Regions from separate parts of the Schinkia azotoformans genome, predicted to be linked through region 2. Evidence: a T-box and tRNA genes for the amino acid it is inferred to sense, from the RefSeq annotation. Region 2 holds a T-box; the other holds one or more tRNA genes.
The links. A T-box is a leader RNA that pairs with one kind of tRNA and senses whether it is charged. The one in region 2 lies ahead of ileS (isoleucine--tRNA ligase), so its partner is inferred to be a tRNA-Ile.
Positions count from the first base shown of each region.

Region 1: it encodes a tRNA-Ile, which carries the amino acid that the T-box ahead of ileS (isoleucine--tRNA ligase) is inferred to sense. The anticodon was not compared.

Region 1 is NZ_JARSMD010000007.1:8,751-17,534, reverse strand. It holds gene P9E47_RS03505 (MFS transporter) at 1-480, opposite strand, end outside; gene P9E47_RS03500 (helix-turn-helix transcriptional regulator) at 629-820, shown strand; gene def (peptide deformylase) at 813-1,385, shown strand; gene P9E47_RS03490 (MFS transporter) at 1,436-2,635, opposite strand; gene P9E47_RS03485 (helix-turn-helix domain-containing protein) at 2,748-2,900, shown strand; gene rsgA (ribosome small subunit-dependent GTPase A) at 3,187-4,272, opposite strand; gene P9E47_RS03475 (CBO0543 family protein) at 4,475-4,948, opposite strand; gene P9E47_RS03470 (CBO0543 family protein) at 4,945-5,442, opposite strand; gene P9E47_RS03465 (superoxide dismutase) at 5,623-6,234, opposite strand; tRNA gene P9E47_RS03460 (tRNA-Phe) at 6,447-6,519, opposite strand; tRNA gene P9E47_RS03455 (tRNA-Met) at 6,533-6,609, opposite strand; tRNA gene P9E47_RS03450 (tRNA-Ser) at 6,791-6,883, opposite strand; tRNA gene P9E47_RS03445 (tRNA-Ile) at 6,908-6,984, opposite strand; tRNA gene P9E47_RS03440 (tRNA-His) at 7,003-7,078, opposite strand; tRNA gene P9E47_RS03435 (tRNA-Met) at 7,100-7,173, opposite strand; tRNA gene P9E47_RS03430 (tRNA-Asn) at 7,183-7,257, opposite strand; gene P9E47_RS03425 (DUF1189 domain-containing protein) at 7,454-8,254, shown strand; gene P9E47_RS03420 (hypothetical protein) at 8,488-8,784, shown strand, end outside.
Region 2 is NZ_JARSMD010000019.1:278,958-287,741, forward strand. It holds gene sigE (RNA polymerase sporulation sigma factor SigE) at 1-487, shown strand, start outside; gene sigG (RNA polymerase sporulation sigma factor SigG) at 585-1,361, shown strand; gene P9E47_RS12305 (YlmC/YmxH family sporulation protein) at 1,459-1,755, shown strand; gene pgeF (peptidoglycan editing factor PgeF) at 1,955-2,803, shown strand; gene P9E47_RS12315 (YggS family pyridoxal phosphate-dependent enzyme) at 2,793-3,470, shown strand; gene P9E47_RS12320 (cell division protein SepF) at 3,486-3,923, shown strand; gene P9E47_RS12325 (YggT family protein) at 3,928-4,194, shown strand; gene P9E47_RS12330 (YlmH family RNA-binding protein) at 4,270-5,043, shown strand; gene P9E47_RS12335 (DivIVA domain-containing protein) at 5,137-5,634, shown strand; T-box leader at 5,685-5,937, shown strand; gene ileS (isoleucine--tRNA ligase) at 6,005-8,770, shown strand.

The sequences.
Region 1 (8,784 bases), on a different contig from region 2:
AATAGGACCAATCATACCTGTTAAAGAAGTTAACACTCCAAAAAAGCCATTAAAAAAATCCCGCGTTTCTGGTTCTGTAATCTCAAATGTTAAAACATTAAATGCCAGCCAATAAAAACCATAGCCAATTCCTAAGAGACCACCCAGTAAAAGTAAAAAGCCAGCTGCATTATCTCCACTTACAAGAACAGTTAAATAAAAAAATGATAAAAATATAACACCTAATCTCAATACGATAATCCGGTCAATTTTTTTTGCCCATTTTCCAGCAAGAATAAATGTAAGCGGCTGCATTACAACTACAGCCAAATTGTATAGAGCAATATCCGTAAATTCACCCGATTGCTTCCATATATAAATATTCACAAATGTGTTTGACAAAGCAATACTTAATGAATACAACCCACCAATTAATAGCAAGAAAACTATTTCCTTATTTACTTCTTCATGTCCTGTAATCTTTTGTAAAAATCGGTTCATTGCTGACTCCCCTTTATGTACTAGCAATTATTGTTCCTTAGTTAGGATAGAGATATGCAAATAATTTATTTGGCCAGTAATATTGGACATTCCTGCCATGGTACGGTATGATAAATGTCTAAAGTTTTTGACAAACGAGGTAATGAATTTGAAAAATATTATTAAAGTGTTGAGAAAAAAATTAGGAATTACCCAAGAAACTCTTGCTAAAGAATGTGGAGTCGTGAGGCAAACGATTAATTGTATTGAAAATGATAAGTATGATCCTACTCTTGAAGTAGCATTTAAAATTGCAAAAGTTCTAAATAGAAAAGTGGACGAGGTGTTTATATATGAGTAAGTTTGGCGCGGAATACATAATTACAATGAATGATATAGTTAGAGAAGGTGCTGCAATATTACGTAAAAAAACCCAAGAAGTTGACCTTCCTGTTTCAAGTGAAGATAAAGATGCTTTGCTATGCATGCTTCAATATTTAAAAAACAGCCAAGATCCAAATATCTCAAAAAAATATAAACTTCGCCCTGGAGTAGGGTTATCTGCAAATCAAATTGGGCTTGATAAACGTATGTTTGCAGCACTTTTTGATGATAAAGATAAAGAATATATGTTAATTAATCCAAAAATTATTAGTCATTCTCTTAATATGATTTATCTACCTGAAGGAGAAGGTTGCCTTTCGGTTGATAGGGAAGTGGAGGGATTAGTTCCGAGATATGAGAGAATTAAAGTAAAAGCATATGACATAACTGGGCAAGAAGTGATTTTGAAATTTAAAGGATATTATTCCATCGTTATCCAACATGAAATCGATCATTTAGATGGCATCATGTTTTATGACAGGATAAATAAAGAAAATCCATTTAAACTACCAGATAATGTTCCAATTGAAAGTTTGTATTAATTCAATTGAAAAAGCTGCCCCATTTTTTAGGGACAGCTTTCTCATTATTTTTATAGTTCACCAAGTTTTATCTGCTTACTTTTATTATCTAAGCGTTTCTGCCACATTATCGTCACTAACATTGTCAGGACTAGAAAAATAAGGCCCATAATAAATGGATAAATAATATTGACATCATATAACAGCCCAGCAAGGGTGGGTCCTAAAATATTCCCGATACTCATGTAAGCATTATTCATGCCCATAGCAAAGCCTTGTTCATTACCAGCCATTTTAGAGATAAGTGTATTTAGAACAGGACGAAGAATGGAAGTAGCAAGAAAAATTAAAAGTGTAATTCCAAAGAAAAGTATATAGCTAGATGCAAAGAGTGAAAGAAGAAACCCAATTGTTGTTACTCCTATAAAGATATTTAAGACAACTACTTCTCCAAAGCGGCTAACGATACGATCAACGACAAAAAGCTGAGCTATGACGCTTACAATTCCCGTAGATGTAACCATTATCGCAATTTCTTGTGGAGTTGCACCAAATTGATTATCGACAAAAAGACCAAGAACGGATTCGTATGCCATTAAACCGAAACTCATTACAAGCGTAATAATAAGAGGGATAAAATAAGGCATTTTCACGGAGCGAACCATCTTTCTACCCATTGATTCATCATCTGTAGATAAATCCTTTGATTCAGTTGTGCTACTTTCCTTAAGGATAAAGATAGAAAATAATACAGCAACTAGTGATACAAGTGCAGATATTAATAACGGCATCTTCAATCCAAAATCCGCTAAAAAGCCACCTATCCCTGGTCCAATGACAATTCCTAGAGACATAGCTGCTGATATTAAGCTATTACCTTTTGCTCGTTGATCCACCGTAGTAATATCTGCTATATAGGCAAAAATAGCAGGTATGAGCAATGCAGCTCCAATACCGCCAATGACACGTGATACATAAAGCCACCAAATTGAATTAAAGCCGTAAAACACAAACATGGAAATCGTCAAACCTATCAATCCATAAATAATCATCTTCCTACGCCCATATTGATCAGCCCATTTTCCCGCAATCGGAGAAAAGATTAATTGCGCTCCTGCAAATAGAGCAATCATTAATCCCGCGGCAGTACCACCTTGGTTGATGGACTCTAAATACGCTGGCAAAATAGGGATAATAATCCCGAAGCTTCCAATGGCGATGAACATATTAATCATCAATACTATTATCTTTTTCCGCTGTTCTACATTCAAAATTACTCACCTCTTTTTCTTCCAAAAAAACAATTCTATAATGATAGCAAACAATTGTCAATGATACTTCAAAACAAACCAATTCCAAAAAGAGTTGACATACGTCATTCGATTGACAAAAATAATTCTTTGTGTAGGCAAAAAAGCAGGTGTATACCGATTACTAAAAGGTGCTGTAACTGAAGTCGCAAAGCTATTAGATAGTAGTGAAGCAACTATTTATCGCTATATCAATGAAGTTGAACAAATGGAAACTAAAGAGTAAATAAAAGCAAGCACTTATATATAAAATCTTAATGGCACTTCTTAATACTTATTATTGTCTGTGATAAGTACTTTTCATAAGAATATCTAAGCTTTCCTTATCAATCCATTGGTAGTGAAGGGCAAAATCATTTCTATATTTTTTAGGACATTTTCCCTCGATACACTGATTGAAAATTAGATTCTTTCTGCAAGTCATATCATGCAATCATTCGGATTTGAGTTTTTGTAAAAAAGCCTAATTTCTCAGTTAAAATTGAGAAATTAGGCTTTTTTGTTCTAAAGTTTTATCTTCTTTTTTTCCTATTTTGTTCTTTTAGGAATTTTCTAGCATTTTTCATGCCACCCATGCCACTAAACATTTCATTTATCTTTTCTTTTTCAATCATTTTAGAATTCAAGCCATCATACTTAGTTTCCCTGCCAAGTTTTCTGTAACTCTCTAGCCTTTCTGCCGACAAAATACCATCTTTAATCGCTTTTTGCACAACACAGTTGGGCTCACTTTGATGGGTACAATCGTTAAAACGGCAATTAGAAGCAAGCTCGGTAATATCAGCAAACGATTTCGTTAAATCAGCGCTAATAATTCCAAGCTCCCTCATTCCCGGAGTGTCTATAACAACACCTAAATTCGGCAACATAATCAGTTCACGTCTTGTAGTAGTATGTCTGCCCTTATCATCATTTCTTATCTCTTTTGTTTCTAATATAGTTTGACCGAGAAGACGATTAATTAAGGATGATTTCCCAACTCCAGATGAGCCAATAAGGGCTATTGTTCGACCACTAAAAAGATAGCTTTTTAATGGTTGATATCCATCATCAGAAATACTTGTTGTAACAAGCACATCTATACCAAATGCGATAGATGATATTTCGTTAAGTCTTACCTCTACTTCCTGACATAGATCGGATTTTGTAAGCACAATAACTGGTGTTGCACCGCTATCCCAAGCGATAGAAAGGTAGCGCTCTAACCTTCGAAGATTAAAATCATTGTTCAGTGACATACAAATAAAAACTGTATCAATGTTAGCAGCAACAACTTGAGTATCATTTGTAGAACCTGCTACTTTACGTGCAAAAACACTTTTACGTGTTAGTACATGGTGAATAATACCGTTGCCATCTGAGTTGTCCACTCGGTCAACCATTACAAAATCTCCAACAGCAGGATATTCAGACAGTTCAATTACACTGTGGCGAAGCTTTCCAGAAATATTAGCTTTAATCTCACCTTTTTCCGTTAAAACCTTATACAGATTTTTAGATTGGGATGAAATTCGGCCAATATAAAAACCTTTATATTGATTGGCTTCCAGTATAAACCTTTCAGTTAGCCCTATATTTTTCATATCAATTTTATTCAACTTGATTGCCTCCTAAAGTTTAGATTATAACCTTTGGGAGGTTTATGCCTGTGAATTATTGTGCACATACCTCCCCAATTGCTACAATCTCAAGCTCTTGCTTGCTACGCATAAAAAAACATCCCCTTTCTACCATTAATTAGATTTCACTATACCATAGTTTATGGAGTTTTTCCCGCTTCGAATTAATTAAGATTACATATTATGTATTTGAACGTCCCTTTTCGAAAAACCAGACGCAAAATAAACGAGTTACGAAAAACGAAAGACATATTGTTAGCAAAGTAATATACCATTCCCAGTGTATGTATTCAATGAGATCGGTATATTTTTCGATAATGACTTCAACCAAAGTCAACAAAGAGCCTACTCCAACATAATAACCCAATTGAATAAGAGCACTTCGATCATTGGGATACCATACATTAAAGGCGGAACATACGACTGGAAAAGCATAATATTCAAACGTGAAACTCGTCCGATTGATAGTAGTAAACAAACGAATAGGATATTTAAGAAGACCCAACTCTACAACCACCAAACCTATAAGAAAGGTAATAATCTGTGTGAACAAAAACGCCACTACCGCAAGTCGAAGTTTATTTTTGGGTATGAAGAAAACAATTCCTGTTGCCACTGCGTACACCGATAGCAAGATCCACCATTCAATTCTCATTTTGTACTCCATATCTCTGCTCGAAACAGGGCTTTGTCCTTAAAGAACCAATTACAGCAGACTTGACTCACGAAAAAGAGAAGCCAAATGTAAATCCACATCCCCCACCATGACAGTAATCCATATTCTAATAAATCTGTAAATCTCTCGATAACAACATCAAACAACGTGATAATAGAGACCCAAACAAAAAAGTATGTAATTCTAGACCATAGACTGCCCTTTGCTCTCTTATTGACGTAAAATATTGAAAACAATACTGGATAGAAAAAATAATTAATTGTTAGGGGGAGATCTGTCGCTTTCGGCAACACCCGCACAGGTGCACTTAATAAGCCAAATTGAAAAGAGGGCATATCGCAAAGCCAGACGATTGCTTGAAACATTAAGAATGCTAAGAATCCCTTGCGCCATTCTTTGTGTGGAATAAACAAAATAAAGCCAAGAAAACCGAACAGCCACATTGCTACAAGGATCAAACACTCCATCAGCATGTTTCAGAAATCCCTCCCAATAAACTACTTATTATTTATGGCATTAAAAGTATTTTCAGTATTCTCCAATCATATTCAATAATGTCGATAAAAAAATATAAAATCTGGTCTTGCCAAAAAAAGAAGGTATGCGAATTCATATTCGAATTTGCATACCTTTTGTTTTGTGTATTTTTATTATTATTTTGCAGCGTTATAGCGTTTTGTAACTTCTTCCCAATTTATTACGTTCCAGAATGCACTTACGTAGTCGGGACGACGGTTTTGGTAGTTTAAGTAATAAGCATGCTCCCAAACATCTAGACCAAGAATTGGCGTTTTGCCTTCCATTAATGGAGAATCTTGGTTTGGTGTGCTAGTCACTTCAAGCTGTCCATTGTTAACTGCTAACCAAGCCCAACCTGAACCAAAACGGGTTGTAGCTGCTTTAGCGAACTCTTCTTTAAAAGCATCAAAGCTACCAAATTTTTGAGCGATTGCGTCAGCAAGTTCACCAGTTGGTGCGCCACCACCATTTGGACTCATAACAGTCCAGAATAATGAATGGTTAGCATGACCACCACCGTTATTGCGAACTGCAGTACGTGCTGCTTCAGGAACAGCATCAAGGTTTGAAATAACTTCTTCAACAGATTTGCTTAAAAGCTCGTCATTTCCTTCAAGTGCGTTATTTAAGTTTGTTACATAAGTATTGTGGTGTTTCGTATGATGGATTTCCATAGTTCTAGCATCAACATGTGGTTCTAATGCATCATATGCATAAGGTAATTGTGGTAATTCAAATTTAGCCATAATAAAATCTCCTCCTAGTTAATTATGTAGATGTTAATTTTTGGATTTTTATACTTTTTTGTTTCAAAAGTATCTTTCGCTCTTACATTAACACTTATTCCACACTTTTTCAAATTTAAAACCTCAAAATTTTACATAACAACATAATTTTTTCCAACCAAGCCATTATTTATTCAAAATAAAAACACCCTTATAAAGGATGTTTTTTAGAGTGGCTCGAGACAGAATCGAACTGCCGACACGAGGATTTTCAGTCCTCTGCTCTACCGACTGAGCTATCGAGCCATAGTTATGTATTTGGTTGCGGGGGCAGGATTTGAACCTACGACCTTCGGGTTATGAGCCCGACGAGCTACCAGACTGCTCCACCCCGCGATGGTAAAAAATATATAATATTGTGCTTCCTTCAAAGTTTGCATAGAAACGACTGTCCCTTTGTCGTCCCGACCTCAGAAAGATTATTCAAGAAGCGTTTCGGTCGGTACGCTGATGCGGATTCGATGAAGCTTATTCGGTCGTGCTCCACCCCGCGATGGTAAAATAATAATTAAATTTATGGCGGAGGAAGAGGGATTCGAACCCCCGCGCGGTTTAACCCGCCTGTCGGTTTTCAAGACCGATCCCTTCAGCCGGACTTGGGTATTCCTCCGCGTTAAATAATATAATATAGAAATGGTGGACCCTGCAGGACTCGAACCTGCGACCGATCGGTTATGAGCCGATAGCTCTAACCAGCTGAGCTAAGGGTCCATTCTAGTTATAGTAGTATGGGGCGACTGATGGGGATCGAACCCACGAGTGCCGGAGCCACAATCCGGTGCGTTCACCACTTCGCCACAGTCGCCATGTCTATAGATGAAAGAAATAGCGGCGGAGGGGATCGAACCCCCGACCTTACGGGTATGAACCGTACGCTCTAGCCAGCTGAGCTACACCGCCATAATAAAATGGCTCCACAGGCAGGATTCGAACCTGCGACCGATCGGTTAACAGCCGATAGCTCTACCACTGAGCTACTGTGGAATATTGTTTAGCGACATTTTTTAATATATCAAACAATCTTAATTATGTCAACTCTTTTTAAAATACTTTTGAAACTATGAATAACGACTGCTAAAATAATATAACATTTTAAAGAGCAAAACTCAATAATTATTTTACTTGTATCTTTTTGAATAGATAGGTAAGATATGCCATGAAGGGAAGTGTGTCTATAAAAATGAATATATTTAAGCAATTAGGAAAAAGCATCTATTCTCCTAAAGATGTTGCGCTCTTTCGATTTCAAGGAATAGGTAAGACAATTGGCTATGTGTTTCTATTAATGTTCATTTCCACTTTAATAACAAGTATTTCACTTGGGATGGACTTTCTTAATTGGGCCTCCATTACAAATACAAAGATCATCAATGACCTACCAAATTTTGAACTTAAAAATGGCATCCTAACATCGGAAATTAAATCTCCAATTATAAAGGAAGACATCGAAAGCGGCTTTACCTTTATTTTTGATACAACTGGTGAGGTATCTGCGAGCGATGTTTCAAAACATTCCAATGCAATTGGTTTATTAAAGAAAGAAGCGATACTGGTAAATGAGACAGATTCACAGCGCCTGCCCTATTCTTCATTTGGAAACATAACATTAAACAAAGATACGGTAGTAGGTTTTACAGATAAGTTGGATTCGATTGTTTTAGTCATTCTCCCAATTTTATTTATATTCATTTATTTATTCCAGTCTAGTCTAAAATTTATTGGCGTCTCGTTCCTAGCTTTAATCGGAATAATGGTTGCAAAACAAATGAACAGAAAGCTCCGCTACCAAAATCTATGGATTCTATCTGCCTATGCGGTAACAATACCAACTCTCTTTTTTGCCATTACCGATACGTTAAAAATTACGATCCCTTTTGCATTTTTACTATACTGGGCAACCGCGATCATTGTTTTATATTTAATTATTAAAGAAATCCCGAAAGCAAAAGCCCCAAGTAATGAAGAACAGCTGCCTGAATAGGTAGCTCTTTTTTTGCCAAAATTATATAACATATCAAACATATTCTACTTTTAAAAAGGAGCAACCATATTGACAAATCGGAAAAAGAAAAAAGGGAAGCAGATCGCTGTAAAAGATATAAAGGTAAAAGAATCAATAAAATTACTAGATTCACCGAAAATTTCCGTATAAAACTATCATATTTTCAAAAGACAAGCATAAAGTGTAGTAAAACGATTAAGACGGTGAATATTATGAGAAAATTACTTCTTACTTTGCTTGTTTTGTTTATTACCTATGTAATCTATTATGATTTAAGTGCCGGTGTCTTAAGTAAACCAACCTCCATCGTTTTACTACAAAATAAAGAAAGTAAACAAAGTGAAAACGCAACAGCAAAAGAATTAACAGTAGAAAAAGCGAACGAACAGGAACAAAAGAGTGTTAACACTGGAAAAGAAGAAGAGTTATATTACCAAGAGGTAAAAGTAGCTGCCGGACAAACTGTACTATCCATCGTTGAACAAATTCAAGACGGACCACTACCCGTT
Region 2 (8,784 bases):
AAATACTGGTATCAATATTGAGGATTTAATCAGTATTGGCACGATTGGCTTAATTAAAGCTGTAAATACATTTAATCCTGAGAAAAAAATAAAGCTTGCTACATATGCGTCAAGATGTATTGAGAATGAGATTCTTATGTATTTACGGAGAAATAATAAAATTCGTTCAGAAGTATCCTTCGATGAGCCACTCAATATTGATTGGGATGGAAATGAATTATTGCTATCTGACGTGTTAGGGACAGAGGAAGACATTATTACAAAGGATTTGGATGCAAGCATTGACCGAAATTTACTATTAAAATCATTGGAGCAATTAAATGATCGAGAAAAACAAATTATGGAGTTAAGGTTTGGCTTAATGGGCGGGGAGGAAAAAACACAGAAGGATGTAGCTGATATGCTTGGTATATCCCAGTCCTACATTTCGCGCCTTGAAAAACGAATTATTAAACGTTTACGGAAAGAATTCAATAAAATGGTCTGAAAATTTGGTCTACATTTCACTTTAAACGAAGTGCATAAATTTCCCTCTTCCGGAGATACTTTACTTGTACAGCAACCTCTAAATTAGGAGGGAAAGAATGACGCGAAATAAAGTAGAAATTTGTGGTGTAGACACATCAAAGCTTCCAGTATTGAAGAATGAAGAAATGCGCAAATTGTTCCGTGAAATGCAAAGTGGGGACATTAGTGCAAGAGAGAAACTTGTTAATGGCAACTTACGTCTCGTACTTAGTGTAATTCAGCGGTTCAACAACAGAGGGGAATATGTAGATGATCTATTCCAGGTTGGCTGTATTGGCTTGATGAAATCTATTGATAACTTCGATTTAAGTCAAAACGTGAAATTTTCAACATATGCTGTACCAATGATAATTGGAGAAATACGCCGTTATTTGCGTGATAATAATCCTATTCGTGTTTCAAGGTCTTTAAGGGATATCGCTTATAAGGCATTACAAGTAAGAGAAAGATTAATGGGTATGACATCAAGAGAGCCGACAGCCGAAGATATTGCGAAGGAATTAGACGTTCCCCATGAAGAAATTGTCTTTGCATTAGATGCCATTCAAGATCCGGTTTCACTATTTGAACCAATCTATAACGATGGCGGGGATCCAATCTATGTAATGGATCAATTAAGTGATGAAAAGAGCAAAGATCTTCAGTGGATCGAAGAAATTGCGCTTAAAGAAGGGATGAGACGCCTGAATGAAAGGGAAAAACTTATTTTAACAAAAAGGTTTTTCCAAGGAAAAACACAAATGGAAGTTGCCGAAGAGATTGGAATTTCTCAAGCGCAAGTGTCGCGCTTAGAGAAAGCAGCAATTAAACAAATGAATAAAAATATACAATGATTGGACTTGCATGAATGCAAGTCTTTTTTTTGGTTCACTTCAATCATAGTCCAAGCCTTTCATTTCATATATTTGTAGGGAAAGAGGTGGAATGAATATGCTTACGATAACTGATTTCCAAATTAAAGATGTTGTTAATGTTGCTGATGGAAAAAAATTAGGGAACATTACGGATTTAGATATAAATTTAGTAACAGGTAAAATCGATGCGATCATTATTCAAACTGGTTCAAAAATGATGGGGTTTTTCGGAAAAAATGATGAGGTTGTAGTCCCATGGAGTAATATCGTAAAAATTGGTACCGATGTTATTCTTGTTCGCTATTTTCGGACCAATTATCATGACGATGATGAAATTGAAGCTGAAGTAAAAGCACCAAAAACTTTCTATTAACATTATTCAGCAGACTGAATAATGTTAAAGCCTCCGGCGGATGCCATGGATTTTCAGAGGTAGTTTTTCGAGCAAACTCGAAAAAATCCAGGCGCAAATATGCCAAGGCATATTTGATTCAATATATTTCTCTTAATTTATATTGATGTTGTGGTAAAATATGAATGAAATAAAATTATTTATGAGAAAGGGGCTCTTCGTGATAAAGGAACCATTTAAACTTCAGGAATCGGTAATGTTTATTGAACGATGGAACTCTCTAAATCGAAAAATTGTAGCAGGCTTTTCTACACGTAATGGTGGATTTAGCAAAAAGCCTTTTGATTCCATGAATCTCGGTTTACATGTCAATGATACGCGGGAAGATGTTATTCGGAACAGAGAGAAGCTTTCCGAAATGATTGGGGCCCCTTTACATACATGGATTTGCGCAGAACAAATTCATGGTGATAAAATTGCTAAAGTTTCTAAAGAAGATAAGGGGAAAGGTTCAACACAAATGGAAACAGCGATAAAGGGTGTTGATGGGTTATATACTAGAGATCAAAACACCTTTCTATTTTCTGCCTATGCTGATTGTGTTCCATTGTATTTTTTTGCTATATCCGCTGAAGATATAATAGGAGTAGCCCATGCCGGTTGGCGTGGAACGGCAGCCAATATAGGTGGTAAAATGATAGAGAAGTGGATTAGTGATGAAAATATCGCTGTAGAGGATATAGTTGTCGGTATCGGTCCTTCCATTGGGAAATGCTGTTATGTTGTCGATGATTATGTAATGGAACAAATGGCTAAAAACCTAGAGGGAGCGTTAACAAATAAAATATATGAAAAAGTGTCAGATGGACAATACCGTCTTGATTTAAAAGCAGCTAATTATGAAATGATTAGAAAATCAGGCGTCCTATCTGAACATATTGAAATATCCAACTACTGTACTAGCTGTTCTTCGGATTTGTTTTTTTCACACCGGAAGAGTCAAGGTAAAACAGGAAGAATGCTAAGCTTTATTGGTATGAAGGACGGAGGTTCAGGTTTTGTCAGTTAAAGAGAATTTACAACTAATTCAAGAAAATATCGCTGAAGTTTGCAGAAAAACAAACCGTGACCCAAGTGAAATCAAAATTATTGCCGTAACAAAATATGTATCAACCGAAACTGCACAAAGTGCAATTGCTGCAGGAATCGAGCATATCGGTGAAAACCGTGATAACGGCTTAAATCAAAAGTGGGAGATCATTGGTGAACATGCCGTATGGCATTTTATTGGGACACTGCAAACGAGAAAGGTGAAAAATATTATCGATAAAGTCGATTATATTCATTCATTAGACCGCTTAAGCTTGGCTGAAGAAATTAATAAACGAGCTGAAAATATCATTAAATGCTTTGTTCAAGTTAATGCCGCTAATGAGGAATCTAAACAAGGATTATCAGTAGATGAGGTTGTTCCATTTATTGAAAACCTGAAGGATTTCCCCCTTATTAAGGTTGTAGGTCTTATGACAATGGCCCCTTTTATAGAGGATGAAGGAGTTCTTCGGGAAACGTTCTCTAAAGTTAAGAAGCTGCAAAAAGATGTACAAGCTTTAAACCTTCCCTACGCACCGTGTGAAGAGTTATCAATGGGAATGTCCAACGATTATAAAATAGCGATTGAAGAAGGAGCGACGATGATAAGAATCGGCACCTCTTTAGTCGGAAAGGAATTTTAGGGGGTGTAATGAGTAATGAGCATAAAGTCGAAATTTCGAACCTTTTTCGCCCTTGATGATGAAGAAGAATATATCGAAGAGCAACCTCTAATGGAAGAGGAGTATGAAGTCCCAAAACGTGTAACAAGGTCATCAAAGCAAAATGTTGTCAGTCTACAAAGCATTCAGCAATCATCAAAGGTTATTTTATGCGAGCCCCGCATCTATGATGAAGTTCAAGAGATTGCTGACCATTTAAAGAGTCGAAAGACTGTAGTTATTAATTTGCAAAGAGTAACAACCGACCAAGGAATGCGAATAGTCGACTTTTTGAGCGGTACCGTTTATGCTATAGGTGGAGATATTAATAAACTTGGTGCAAATACATTTATTTGCACACCGGAAAATGTTGATATAGCTGGTTCTATTTCTGATATGGCAGAGGAAATAGAGCCAATAGAGAACAGGTGGTGATGAAGTGGGAGTAATCGGAAGTATAATTTCACAACTAATTGGAATTTATAGCTGGGCAATCATTATTTATATTTTTATGTCATGGTTTCCTGGTGCTAGAGAATCATCAATAGGACAATTTCTAGGAAGAATTGTAGAACCATTTTTAGAACCGTTTCGACGAATTATTCCTCCTTTAGGGATGATTGATATTTCGCCAATTGCAGCCATTTTTGTGTTAAAATTTGCACAAGCGGGTGCAGTAAACTTATTTCACTTTTTGGGGCTATAATTCATAAGCAGGGGTCTATAAAAGGATCCCTGTTTTTTACATTTATCTACCAAATTAGGATTAAAGGTGATTTCAATGTCTATTTATCAACATTTTCGTAAAGAAGAACGTGCTTTTATTGATCAAATTATCGAATGGCGGGAACAGGTTACCGATGAATATACATACAAACTCCTTGATTTTCATGACCCTCGGGAGATCGACATTGTTCAAAGTATAATAGGTTCAAAAGAAGACGTAAAATGTGCTTTTTGGGGTGGATATGACCAGGCGGAACGGAAAAGAGCAATCCTTTACCCGGAATACTATGAAGTTCAGAATGATGATTTTGATATTGTTGCTTTTTCAATAAAATTCCCTTCTAAATTTGTATCACTAGACCATCGAAAAGTTCTCGGTTCAACAATGGGGTTGGGGTTAAAAAGGTCAAAATTTGGTGATATCATAATTGATAACGACATGGCGCAAATCCTCGTAGCAGGTCAAGTCGCAGAATATGTCAGACTTCATTTCAATCAAGTTGGCAAAACAAATGTGACACTTGAACAAATTGGATGTGAGAAGATCATACCCGTGAATGATGAATGGCATGAGCATACGTGTACGGTATCCTCAATGCGGCTTGATGTTATTTTGGCTGAAGTGTTTAATCTTTCGAGATCAAAAGTATGGCCATACATTCAAAATCAAATGGTAAAGGTAAATTGGAGGGTTACTGATGACCCCTCATTTCTTTGTCACCAAGGTGATACATTATCAATGCGGACGTTTGGACGATGCAAGATAAAAAGGATTGAAGGGCAAACGAAGAAAGAAAAATGGCGTATTGTTGTGGCAAAGGCAAAATAATTATTGAAAATGTTGCAGGAATTAGAGTGAATGTGTCGAAAAATATATAAATCATAACTTTGGGTTTTTTACTAAATGTTGGAGGTGTCACCTATGCCATTAACACCATTAGATATTCATAATAAGGAATTTAGCCGTGGTTTTCGTGGGTATGATGAGGATGAAGTTAATGAATTTTTAGACCAAGTTATTAAAGATTACGAGATCATCATTCGTGAGAAAAAAGACCTTGAAGAAAAAGTGAAAGATTTAACAGAGAGATTAACCTATTTTTCTAATATTGAAGAAACTTTAAATAAATCGATAATAGTAGCGCAGGAAGCTGCTGAAGAAGTTAGAAGAAACGCGCAAACAGAATCAAAATTGATCATTAAGGAAGCTGAGAAAAACGCTGACAGGATTATAAATGAGGCATTAAGTAAATCTCGCAGAATTGCGATTGAAATTGATGAATTGAAAAAGCAATCGAAAGTATTCCGCAATCGTTTCCGCATGCTAATCAAAGCCCAATTAGAAATGATTGAAAGCGATGATTGGGAGCATTTAATGCAATATAACGAGGAAGAGCCGGAAGAATTAACGGAATCTTAAAGAAAACTTGACGGAAGCAAAATGTTTGAATATAATTTGTATATTCTATTTTTTAAACGATGACAGGGACAGTAGTCTTTACAGATCACCGCCAGCGAATCGAGGATAGTGCAAGCTCGATGGAAGAAGTAAAGAAGAAGATCACCCTTGAGTTCTTAAGCTGAAATGAGGTTAGCCAGTAAGCTTGGGCGTTTTATTCACGTTACGAATAGTAAAGCGAGCTTAATTATACAAGTATATGGAATATTATACTTTTATTTGCTAATTTGGGTGGTACCGCGGGAATACCTTCTCGTCCCTTTCTTGGGATTGAGAAGGTTTTTTTATTGTAAAAAAATAGCTTATGCATTAAAAATAGGAGGATTTTATAATGGAATATAAAGATACATTGCTTATGCCGAAAACAGAGTTTCCGATGAGAGGCAATTTGCCAAAACGCGAACCTGAAATCCAAGCAAAATGGGAAGAACAAAATATCTATAAAATGGTCCAAAAAAGAACGGAAGGACGCCCATTGTTTGTCCTGCACGATGGACCTCCCTATGCAAATGGTGATATTCATATGGGTCATGCCCTTAATAAAATTCTTAAGGATATGATCGTTCGCTTTAAATCAATGAGCGGCTATCATGCTCCGTATGTACCAGGCTGGGATACACATGGTTTGCCGATCGAAACAGCGTTGACTAAAAACAAAAAAGTAGATCGCAAAAAAATGAGTGTCGCTGAATTCAGGAAACTTTGTGAAGAATATGCTTATGAGCAGGTCGACTGCCAACGCGAACAATTTAAACGACTTGGTGTTAGAGGGGATTGGGAAAATCCTTATATCACTTTAACAAAGGGTTATGAAGCGCAACAAATTAAAGTTTTCGGGGAAATGGCAAAAAAGGGTTATATTTATAAAGGGTTAAAGCCAGTTTATTGGTCACCATCATCCGAATCAGCTTTAGCTGAAGCAGAAATCGAATATCAAGATAAGCGTTCTGCTTCGATTTATGTTGCTTTTCAAGTAAAAGATGGCAATGGTGTCCTAGCAGGGGATGAAAAAATCATCATCTGGACAACAACACCTTGGACTATTCCGGCGAACCTCGGTATTTGTGTACATCCTGAGTTGGAATACAGCGTAGTTGAAGTGGATGGCGAAAAATATGTTCTAGCATCTGCATTGTTGGAATCAGTTTCAAAAACAATTGAATGGGAAAATGTAAAGGTTGTTAAAACTGTAAAAGGTGCAGAGCTTGAAAATGTAGTAGCCCGTCATCCGTTCTATGAGCGTGATTCATTAGTCATGCTTGGAGAGCATGTCACGACAGATGCAGGTACAGGTTGTGTACACACTGCTCCTGGACATGGTGAAGATGACTTCTTAGTTGGTAAAAAGTATGGATTAGATGTATTAAATCCTGTTGATGATAAAGGATATTTTACAAGTCAAGCACCTGGCTTTGAAGGCTTATTCTATGATGATGCGAATAAGGTTGTATCAGAGAAATTACAGGAAGTTGGCGCATTATTAAAGCTTACTTTTATTACACACTCCTATCCGCATGACTGGAGAACGAAGAAACCGGTTATTTTCCGGGCGACAGCACAATGGTTTGCATCGATTAAGGATTTCAGAGAACAATTGCTGCAGGCTATTAAAGAAGTGAAATGGGTTCCTGCTTGGGGTGAAACTAGATTATTCAATATGATTAAAGACCGTGAAGATTGGTGTATTTCCCGTCAACGTGCCTGGGGTGTTCCGATCCCAGTATTTTACGGTGAAGATGGTGAACCGATCATTACGGATGAAACAATTGCACATGTCTCTAATTTATTCAGAGAACATGGTTCAAACGTATGGTTTGAAAGAGAAGCAAAGGATTTATTACCGGAAGGGTTCACATCACCACATAGTCCAAATGGCAAGTTTACTAAAGAAACGGATATTATGGATGTTTGGTTTGATTCCGGTTCTTCCCACCAAGCGGTGTTAGTAGAACGGGAAGAATTGCAGCGTCCGGCCGACTTGTATTTAGAAGGTTCTGACCAATATCGCGGCTGGTTTAATTCATCTTTATCAACTGGTGTTGCTGTAACTGGAAAAGCTCCATATAAAGGCATTTTAAGCCATGGCTTTGCATTAGATGGTGAAGGTCGGAAAATGAGTAAATCTCTAGGAAATACTATCATTCCTAATAAAGTCATGGATCAATTAGGTGCCGATATTTTACGCCTATGGGTTGCCTCTGTTGATTATCAGGCTGATGTTCGCGTATCCGACGCGATCTTAAAGCAGGTGGCTGAAGTATATCGGAAAATTAGAAATACGTTCAGATTCTTACTTGGAAACTTAAGTGATTTTGATCCTGCTGTTGATAAGGTTTCCCTAAATGACCTGCGCGAAGTTGATGTTTATATTTTAGTGAAACTGAACAAGGTCATTGATAAAGTTCTGACATCATATGAAAACTATGATTTTGCCGGAATTTATCATGCCGTAAATAATTTCTGTACGATTGAATTGAGCTCTTTTTACTTGGATGTGGCAAAGGATGTTATTTACATCGAGGCTGCAAATAGTAAAAACCGTCGTTCAATCCAGACAGTTCTTTACGAAACATTGCTTGCTTTAACTAAATTAGTAACCCCAATCCTGCCGCATACTGCAGAAGAAGTATGGGAGTACATTCCAGGTGTTACAGAAGAAAGCGTTCAGCTTGTAGATATGCCTCAAGTGACAGAAATTGCGAACGCAGCAGCTATTGAAGAAAAATGGGATACCTTTATGGAAATTCGTGATGATGTTTTAAAAGCTCTAGAAAATGCTCGTAATGAAAAAGTAATCGGCAAGTCATTAACAGCAAGCATCACATTATATCCAAATGCTAAATATAAGGAGCTTCTACAAAATATTGAAGATTTACAAAAACTATTCATTGTCTCACATTTAGAAATGGCTGGAGATCAAGGCAATGCTCCAAGTGAGGCACAAAGCTTTGATACTTTGTCAATCGTCGTTAAACCGGCTGAGGGCGAGACTTGTGAACGCTGCTGGGTTGTTACACCAACAGTAGGAGCAGTAGCTGAACATCCAACATTATGTAAAGACTGTGGAACAACCGTTCAAGAGCATTATGTGAAATAAATAGAAAAGCGGAA